Linked DNA regions of Pedobacter sp. W3I1. The protein of the gene in region 1 interacts with the protein of each later gene in a pairwise test. Links are inferred from orthologs where the notes say so. Each region holds a gene or a part of one and is shown in the gene's direction. Other genes may lie near its edges.

Region 1 (3,100 bases):
GTTCTTTGTATTCTGCTAATATCGTTTTAAATTCGTTTACTACATCAGCTAAAGGTTTTTCTGCTGCACCACCTGCCGCATTTCTATGGCCACCGCCATTAAAATACTTTTTACAGATTTCGTTGGCCGGAAAATCGCCTGTAGACCTCACAGATAATTTAACCTTATCCGTACGTTCAACAATTAATGCGGCTAAACGGATACCGTTAATTGATAATGCATAGTTTACCACACCCTCTGTATCACCGGTTGCGCTATGGTATTGTGCCAGTTCTTCTTTTGTAACCGAAATAATGGCGGTATTGTATTCTCTTATTACTTCTAACTTGTTTGACAGGCAATAACCCAAAAAGCGTAAACGATTTTCGCTCGCATTATCGTATACCAGTTGGTGGATTTTCGAATGCTCCGCACCAAGATCTATCAGATCGGCAGCAATACGATAAACGTCGGCTGTTGCTGATGGAAAGCGGAAAGATCCGGAATCCGTCATGATACCAGTATACAAACAAGCGGCAACATCTTTATTGATCCCCGCTTTATCTTCCAATTGGTTAACAATAAAATCGTAAACCAACTGCGCAGCAGCACAGGCATTGATATCCCAATGGCGGTAATCATCAAAATCTTCAGGTTCGAGGTGATGATCGATCATGATCTTTTTAGCACCTGCAGCCCTAACCAATTCGCCTAATTCATTAATGCGGCTAAGGGTATTAAAATCAAGACAAAAAATGAGCGAAGCTTCATCCACTAACCTGGCTGCTTCTTCTTGTTGCTCAGTAAAAATAATTACATCGCCATTATTTGGCATCCAATGCAAAAAAGTTGGGTAATCTGTTGGTGTGATTACCTTAACATGATGGCCTTTTTGAATTAAATATCCATATAAACCAAGAGATGAACCCATCGCATCGCCATCGGGTTTGTGATGCGTAGTGATCACAATTCGTTGTGGCGTAGCCAATAATGTTTTTAATTCAGTTAATGTAAGCATATATTTTTTGCGCTGCAAAGCTAAGTAAATTTAGATTAGGATTAAAGGATTTTAGGATTAGTAAGATCATAGTTTTAAAAGAGATTAAGATTAACAGAATTATGTAGCATAAAAAAAGCTCAATTATCCCTTTAAAGCCTAATGATCGATTACTAACCTCGATTCACAACCGAAGAACAATGTTTATTGCTTATTCATCAATTAAAACGTATTTTTGCAAAAAATTTGATATCAAAAGCACAATGAGCACTAACAGAACTTTTACCATGATCAAGCCAGATGCAGTAGTAAACGGCCATATCGGATCAATCATTAACGACATTACTAATGCTGGTTTCAAAATCATTGCATTAAAATATACTAAACTTACAGCCGAAACTGCAGGTCAGTTCTATGCTGTTCACGCTGAGCGTCCTTTTTATAAAGATTTAGTAAGTTTTATGTCTTCGGGACCTATTGTTGCTGCTATTTTAGAAAAAGACAACGCAGTTGAAGATTTCAGAAAATTGATCGGCGCTACTAACCCGGCTGAAGCTGCAGAAGGCACCATCCGTCAGAAATATGCAAAATCAATCGATGCAAACGCTGTTCACGGTTCAGATTCTGACGAGAATGCAGAAATTGAAGGTAACTTCTTCTTCAAAGCAGACGAACGTTTCTAATTCTCCACACAAAAAATTTACAATAAAGCCCCGAATATTCGGGGTTTTATTGTTTTATCTATTTTGTATCTTTCGGGCTTTAAATATTATCCATCATTAAACCTGTTGGAATTAATTACACCATAAAATAATCAATGAAGAGAATTTTCTTAGCGGTATGTCTATCCGGTATCGCTGTTGCATCTTATGCACAAACCAAAACGGCAAAGAAACCTGTTGCCAAAAAATCGACCACAGCCACTAAAACATCAACTCTTGCATCTGCTGGTTTAAAATCTACGTTAGATTCTACCAGTTATGCTTTTGGTACCTCAATCGGTGCCGGCTTAAAAACAACTGGCCTTTCTACCTTAAATTACGAAGTATTGTTAAAAGGCTTGAAAGATGCATTTACCGGCGGCAAGGTTGTGTTAACCCAGCAGCAGGCCCAACAGTGTATAAATGAAGCATTAGCAAAGGCATCATCGGTAAAAAACAAAGCTGAAACAGAAGCAAATAAAATTAAATACGCACCAATTATGAAAGAAGGACAAGATTTCTTAGAACAGAACAAAAAACGTGCAGGTGTACAAACAACTGCAAGCGGTTTACAGTATGAAGTTTTAACCGCTGGTACTGGCGTTAAACCGTTGGCAACCGATTCGGTACTGGTTCATTATAAAGGAACATTATTAAACGGAAAACAATTTGACAGCTCTTACGATAGAGGTGAACCGATTTCTTTTCCTTTAAACCAGGTAATTAAAGGCTGGACAGAAGGTGTACAGTTAATGCCTGCTGGTTCAAAATATAAATTCTTTATTCCTTACAACCTGGCTTATGGCGAACGTGGCGCAGGACAGGACATTCCTCCTTATAGCACGTTAATCTTCGAGGTTGAGTTGTTAAAAGTGAACGGGAAATAAGATTTGTGCAGTCAGATGTTACCATCTGACTGTTAATGCAAATAATATTGTGAGATAATTACTTCTTTTAGAAAAAGAAGTAGAGATCGTGTCAGATCGTAACATTTGACACCACTACGAAATACCTGCTTATTTATTGAGCAGGTATTTTTTTTTTGGAAAACAACGTTCAATGCGATGTGGCAACTGTAGTCCCGCCACCGCTTATAGTCCTCGCTACGCTGCGGGCTATGCCGCTTTGTCGGGTTTATTAGAGAACGGGCTGTAGCCTTAAAAGGGTAGTCAGATGTTACCACGATGAAGATGCTGGAACAAGTTCAGCAGGACGAATCTTGGTATTTACCAAAACTTTCTTCAGTATTCAATGTTAGCTATTACAAATTAACATGAATATGAAAAGAGCATTCCCTTTAGTACTGATCGCATTTTTATGCACTACCTTAAGCAGTTGTGAACTAGTAGAAGGTATATTTAAAGCCGGCGTTTGGGTTGGCGTTATTGTAGTTGTAGTAGTGGTTGCACTGCTGATCTGGATT
Region 2 (3,046 bases), 5.7 Mb from region 1 along the record:
CGGCGACTATTTGGTGGTGATGGATAACAACACTTTTGAACAGTACAATATCCCTAAATTGCTTTTTGGAAACGCTATTAAGTTTTTAAAGGAGGGCATGAATGTTACCATCGCTTTTGAAAGTGACGAACCTATTGTTGCCCAGTTGCCTAATAGCGTTGAACTGGAAATCACCTACTCAGAACCTGCTGTAAAAGGCGATACCTCTACCAGTGCACAAAAATATGCCACCGTAGAAACTGGTGCCGAAATCAGAGTTCCGCTGTTTATTAATCAGGGCGATAAGGTGAAAGTTGATACCAAGACCGGTGAATACATGGAAAGAGTAAAATAGCATAATATGAAGGTTTAAATTTCCTTAAACCCTAAGCCTTATACCTTAAACCTTTATAGGTTTTTATCAAAATAATTTTACCTTTGCCGTCACGAAAAACTGAAATACAAATCCAATTTAGGATAATACAATATGGCAAAAGCATCAGAAATTAAAACAGGTAACATCCTTCGTATAAACAATGAACTGGTTACTGTTGACGAATGGAATCACCGTACACCAGGAAAAGGCGGAGCATTTTACACTGGTAAATTCCGTAACATTAAATCGGGCAGAATTGTTGAGGCACGTATGAATACCGACGAGGCTGTAGAAATTTGCCGCGTTGAAACCAACGATTACCAATACTTATATGAAGAAGGTGACTACTTGGTGGTAATGGATAACAACAACTACGAACAGTTTAACGTTGAGAAATCACTATTTGGTTCGGCTATTAAATTCCTAAAAGAAGGGATGAACATTATTGTTTCTATGGAAAGCGATGAAGCAATTATGGCTCAATTACCAAACTTTGCTGAATTCGAAATTACCTATTCGGAGCCAGCTGTTAAAGGCGATACTTCTACAAACGCTTTAAAAGCAGCAACACTAGAAAATGGTGTTGAAGTTAAAGTGCCAATGTTTGTAAATCAAGGCGATAAAATTAAAATTGACACCCGTACCGGCGAATACGTTGAGCGTGTAAAGTAATTTTAACTCATTTTTTTAAAGCCTCTAAAATTAATTTTTAGAGGCTTTTTTTGTTTTCTCAAGACCTATAAGGTTTCTGAAACCTTATAGGTCTGTAAAATATTTACCTTTGTAGTATGTTAAAAGCAGAAATCAGAAAGCAAGCCCTACAAGACAGGTTGTTGCTAAGCGACACAGAATACCAGGAACTAAACGAAGCGCTTTTAAAACAGTTTAAAACACTCGATTTTAGCGGAATTAAAACGCTACACATCTTTTTGCCAATTAAAGAAAAAAAAGAGCCCGATACTTTCCTGCTGATTGAGTGGCTCAACCAAACCAAGCCTGAGATTAAGATTATTGTACCAAAAGCTGATTTTGAAACAGCTTTGATGACGAACCACGAATACCTTGGTGTAGGCGACCTGAAGAAAAACCTATACAATATTCTCGAACCGCAAAAGGGAAACCTCCATGAAGGCGAAGTGGATCTGGTTGTGATTCCACTTTTAGCTTTTGATAAACAGGGTTACCGCGTAGGTTATGGAAAGGGCTTTTACGATCGTTTTTTACAGGATATAAATGCTCAAAAAATAGGCTTATCTTTGTATCCTGCTATTGAAAAAATCGATGATGTGAACGAACACGACATCAGGTTAGATTTTTGCATTACACCTAAAGAAATTATAAAGTTTTAAGCTTACCATCATGCTACAAGAGATCGTTATCAAGACCGAAAAACAGTACGAAGACAACATGATTGCGGTATTCGAATTACAGGAAAAGGAAGAATTAACCGCTGAAGACCTGAAACAGATCGAGCTGATGCTGAAGGCTGGTGAGAAATATGAAGCTGAATATTTATAACAATCGTCATCCTGAACTTGTTTCAGGATCTATTCACAAGAAATTCACCTAACACAAAAGATGCTGAAATAAATTCAGCATGACGCCAAAGGGAATATACCGTGTTTTCTGTGCCTCCGTGGCTGAGCCTAAGAAATATATGCCTTAATAAAATCACTCACCAGATAAGCTGCCAATTTAGACGTTAACTTACTCACCCTTCCATCCAACATTCGGGTTGCGCCTTCGCTTAGGTGCAAATAGGAAAATTTCTTTGCGCTGGTTAAAATCAATTTTCTAATATCATTAACGGCAAAACCAGATGGTGTTTCGGCGCTCGAGATCACATTTTGAATACAATCTAAATCTATTTCCAAACCTGCAACCGATCCTATTTCATTCACCATGTTAGTAAAATCAGCTCCAGTTAAAACATCGTCAAAAAACACAGCCTTAAGCTTTGGATTAGAGTCTATTTGATTTAAAATAGCTTCATTATTATAGTTTTGATGCAAGCCATACATACAATAATTATTGAGATAATTTTCTTTTAGTGCGTAAGAGAATCCGTTTCCACTATGTCTACCCTCCAATTCTCTTAAATCAGCATGCGCATCAACATTCAAAACAGCTATTGGGAATTTATGCGCTAAGGAAATACCTTTAATTATCGGATAAGCATTATTGTGCCCACCACCAATTACAATAGGTATTTTACCTGCAGCTACAATTTTCTCTATTACCGGATAAACCAGGTCATCAATCTGCGCTACTTTGTTTCTCAAGCCTTTTACAGAAGAATCTTCGGGCTCATCGATTTCGAAATGGCCTAAAACCAAAATTTCTTCGCCATTTAAAAAGCGGTTGCTTTGGATATTTAAAAAAGCTACCAAAGCTGGTTTCCACATAGAGGCTGCACCTGCAATACCTAAGTTTGCACGTACGCCAATATCTTCCGGAATGCCTAACAATACAAATTTCGCATTTGCGCCTTCCAGTTCATCCCATGAGGATAAAACAGCAACCCTTTCACCCAGTTTGGTTTCGCCTTCACGAAGGATAATCAGATGATCGATGTCGCTTTGCGAATATATTTTAAGGTTATCCATTATAAATTTCACCGTTTAAAATAACAGTTTCTATTTGCGTTTCGCCAAAGCTATATGGCAAATAGGCAATCGAAGGCATCGGTTT
Region 3 (2,883 bases), 3.2 Mb from region 1 along the record:
AAACCATTGTGCTAAAAGCATGTTCTCGTTAAAGAAATAAGTTACCAGTACAATTATTCCTAATAAAATGGCAACAATACCCCAAGGCCAAAAGCCGAAAATAAATAAAGCTACTGCGCCACCCAGTAAAGCAAACCCCGCAATTAATCTGATAATATTTGGCATAAATTTTATTCTAATTATTTTTTTTGCAAATATCGTGTTTAAATGGCAGAAATTAGATTTTAAAACAATAATTTCATTAAAAATTTAAAAGCTCAAAAAAACCATCTCGTAAATATGAAAATCCTCTTATCCATAACCCTAATCGTACTTGCAATGAACGTTTCTGCACAAGAAGTTAATAAAAAAATCCACGATCAAGTCCACAATAAAGACATATTAATTAATGCTTGTACGCGTGAGGGCATTACCGCTTTTCCTGAGTTTAAAGAAATGTACGATCCACTTTACGCGGCATATATACCGGATGCGGCAACACTGATCGAATTGAAAAAACTGGTTAAGAACGAAAAAATCAAAATTGTTTTAGGTACCTGGTGTGGCGACAGCAAAGCAAACGTACCAAACTTCCTTAAAATTTTAGACGCCTTGCACTTTAAAGAGAAAAATGTAGAAATTATTGCGGTTGATGGAAATAAAAAAGCTGAAAACGGCATTATAGATGGCTTAGATATCGTAAGGGTGCCAACTTTTATTGTTTTTGATAAAAAAGGAAAAGAACTTGGACGGATTATAGAGGGACCTAAAACAACACTCGAAGGTGATCTGTTAGTTATTTATAAGAAAAAATCTTAAACTTTTTGAGGAAATTTTGGTTCATAGTTTAATGGTCCATGGTTGATAGCCAAGGAGTTCAGAACTGATAGCTTAATACTTACGGGCTCATAGTTTAATAATTTATAGATAATGCCCATCGTTTAAACTGAACACCCAAATCATTGACTATAAACTATCAAACCATCAACCATATTACACAACACATCTTACATCAAAAAACATGTCTGCAGCATTAGAACCAGGTTGGTTAGCCGTTTTAAAAGAAGAATTTGAAAAAGACTACATGAAAAGTCTTAAGTCTTTTTTACAGGAGGAGAAACAGAATGGCGCAACGGTTTACCCAAAAGGCACTGATATTTTCAATGCCTTAAACACCACACCATTTGATCAGGTAAAGGTTGTCATTTTAGGTCAGGACCCTTATCATGGTGCTGGACAAGCGCATGGCCTCTCTTTTTCCGTACAACGTGGTGTAGCGGTTCCACCCTCGTTAAAAAATATATACAAAGAGCTGGAAACTGATATTGAAGGTTTTAAAACACCAAACCATGGACATTTAACGCATTGGGCTGAACAAGGCGTATTGTTGTTAAATGCCACTTTAACTGTTCGTGCTTCAGAAGCAGGCTCGCATCAAAACCGTGGCTGGGAAATTTTTACCGATGAAATTATTAAGGCTTTATCTCAGAAACGCGAACATATTGTATTTCTGTTATGGGGTAAATATGCGCAGCAGAAAGCGGCTTTAATCGACCAGAGAAAGCACTATGTATTGACAGCTGCTCACCCATCGCCGTTTTCGGCCCACAGTGGCTTCTTCGGATCGAAACATTTTTCGAAAGCAAATCAGCTCCTTGTACAAAATAACTTAACACCTATCGACTGGAATTTACCAGCATAATGAATACTTATTTTATCAGCGGTTTAGGTGCCGATAAAAGAATTTTTTCTAAGCTAAAGCTGAATGAAAAGATCAATATCATTCATATAAATTGGATTACGCCAAATAAAAATGAATCATTAGCATCATACGCCGAACGATTAAGTAGCGCGATAGACATCACCCTGCCTTTTGCCCTGGTGGGCGTTTCTTTTGGGGGGATGATTGCAGTAGAAATTGCAAAAATATTAAGACCTGCAACAACGATTATCATTTCGAGTACAATGATGAGTACTCATTTACCAGCATTATACCGCTTTGCAGGGAAACTTGGACTGTTAAAATTTATTCCCGCAAGACTCTTAAAATCATCGAATAAGCTCACTCAAAATTACTATTTTGGTACACGTTCGAGCAATGAGAAAACATTGCTAGGCCAGATTATAAAAGATACTGATCCTTATTTTTTGAAATGGGCCATCGGGAGTATTTTAAGCTGGAGGAATAAAATCAAACCTAAAGATATCTACCATATTCACGGCACCAACGATAAAATTCTATATGCTAAAACAGCACAACCAGATTTTATCATCGAAAACGGAACGCATTTTATGGTGTATCAAAATGCTAAGGAAATTTCAGGAATTATTGATCGGATAGTATTGAACAGTGAAATCGACTAACCTTACTTAATACGTCATCCTGCGGCAGATCGTCATTTCGAGCGGAGTGCAACGTAGTCGAGAAATCTATGTGATCTCTCCATTTCGCTACGCTACAGTCGAGATGACGACCGTTCTATTAGCTCCTGTTATAGATACATTCCTATCAAATCGGAATTCGCAATGGCGATAGTTTTTAAAAGCCCCTCACAGCGTTTGGGTTAATACTCTAAAGGCACAATCGGTTCTTTCTTCGTGGTCGACATAATCATCATCGTTTGGAAAGTTTTAACCACAGAGATCTTACTGATTTTATCCATAATTAAACGTTCGTACGCTTTAATGTCTTTCACATAAACCTTTAACAGAAAATCAGCCTGACCAGTAACATGGTGGCACTCTGTGATTTCTTTAATTTGATTTACTTCATCCAAAAAGATCTGGATGGTGTTATTTTTATGAAAATCGAGTTGAATCTGGATAAAGGTTTTGATGCCTAGACCCAGCTTTTCTTCATCTACCAATGCATGATAACTTTTTATATATCCTGCCATTTCAAGC

What was found.
Region 2: the proteins of QF042_RS24335 (region 1) and QF042_RS01165 interact in binary tests that used the Escherichia coli proteins (3 or more experiments, as listed by UniProt). The link is inferred for Pedobacter sp. W3I1 from one-to-one orthologs.
Region 3: the proteins of QF042_RS24335 (region 1) and ung interact in binary tests that used the Escherichia coli proteins (3 or more experiments, as listed by UniProt). The link is inferred for Pedobacter sp. W3I1 from one-to-one orthologs.

Annotation. Positions count from the first base shown.
Region 1 is NZ_JAUSXN010000001.1:5,944,173-5,947,272, forward strand. What follows is about bases 16-2,949. They hold QF042_RS24335 (nucleoside-diphosphate kinase), read left to right. Parts: upstream 16-1,239; coding sequence 1,240-1,659; downstream 1,660-2,949. Other genes in these bases: QF042_RS24330 (bifunctional oligoribonuclease/PAP phosphatase NrnA), read right to left, coding at 16-997; QF042_RS24340 (FKBP-type peptidyl-prolyl cis-trans isomerase), read left to right, coding at 1,794-2,564. Outside these bases: more of QF042_RS24330, read right to left, coding at 1-15; QF042_RS24345 (hypothetical protein), read left to right, coding at 2,957-3,100. UniProt on the Escherichia coli protein: Major role in the synthesis of nucleoside triphosphates other than ATP. The ATP gamma phosphate is transferred to the NDP beta phosphate via a ping-pong mechanism, using a phosphorylated active-site intermediate.
Region 2 is NZ_JAUSXN010000001.1:271,356-274,401, forward strand. What follows is about bases 44-2,923. They hold QF042_RS01165 (5-formyltetrahydrofolate cyclo-ligase), read left to right. Parts: upstream 44-1,143; coding sequence 1,144-1,704; downstream 1,705-2,923. Other genes in these bases: efp (elongation factor P), read left to right, coding at 44-334; efp (elongation factor P), read left to right, coding at 467-1,027; QF042_RS01170 (hypothetical protein), read left to right, coding at 1,715-1,873; QF042_RS01175 (formimidoylglutamase), read right to left, coding at 2,002-2,923. Also shown: more of efp, read left to right, coding at 1-43; more of QF042_RS01175, read right to left, coding at 2,924-2,961; hutI (imidazolonepropionase), read right to left, coding at 2,954-3,046. UniProt on the Escherichia coli protein: Involved in the removal of 5-formyltetrahydrofolate.
Region 3 is NZ_JAUSXN010000001.1:2,759,967-2,762,849, reverse strand. Bases 124-2,840 are described here. They hold ung (uracil-DNA glycosylase), read left to right. Parts: upstream 124-1,000; coding sequence 1,001-1,681; downstream 1,682-2,840. Other genes in these bases: QF042_RS11495 (Lrp/AsnC family transcriptional regulator), read right to left, coding at 2,544-2,840; QF042_RS11500 (alpha/beta hydrolase), read left to right, coding at 1,681-2,343; QF042_RS11510 (thioredoxin family protein), read left to right, coding at 280-798; QF042_RS11515 (DUF2892 domain-containing protein), read right to left, coding at 124-165. Also shown: more of QF042_RS11515, read right to left, coding at 1-123; more of QF042_RS11495, read right to left, coding at 2,841-2,883. UniProt on the Escherichia coli protein: Excises uracil residues from the DNA which can arise as a result of misincorporation of dUMP residues by DNA polymerase or due to deamination of cytosine.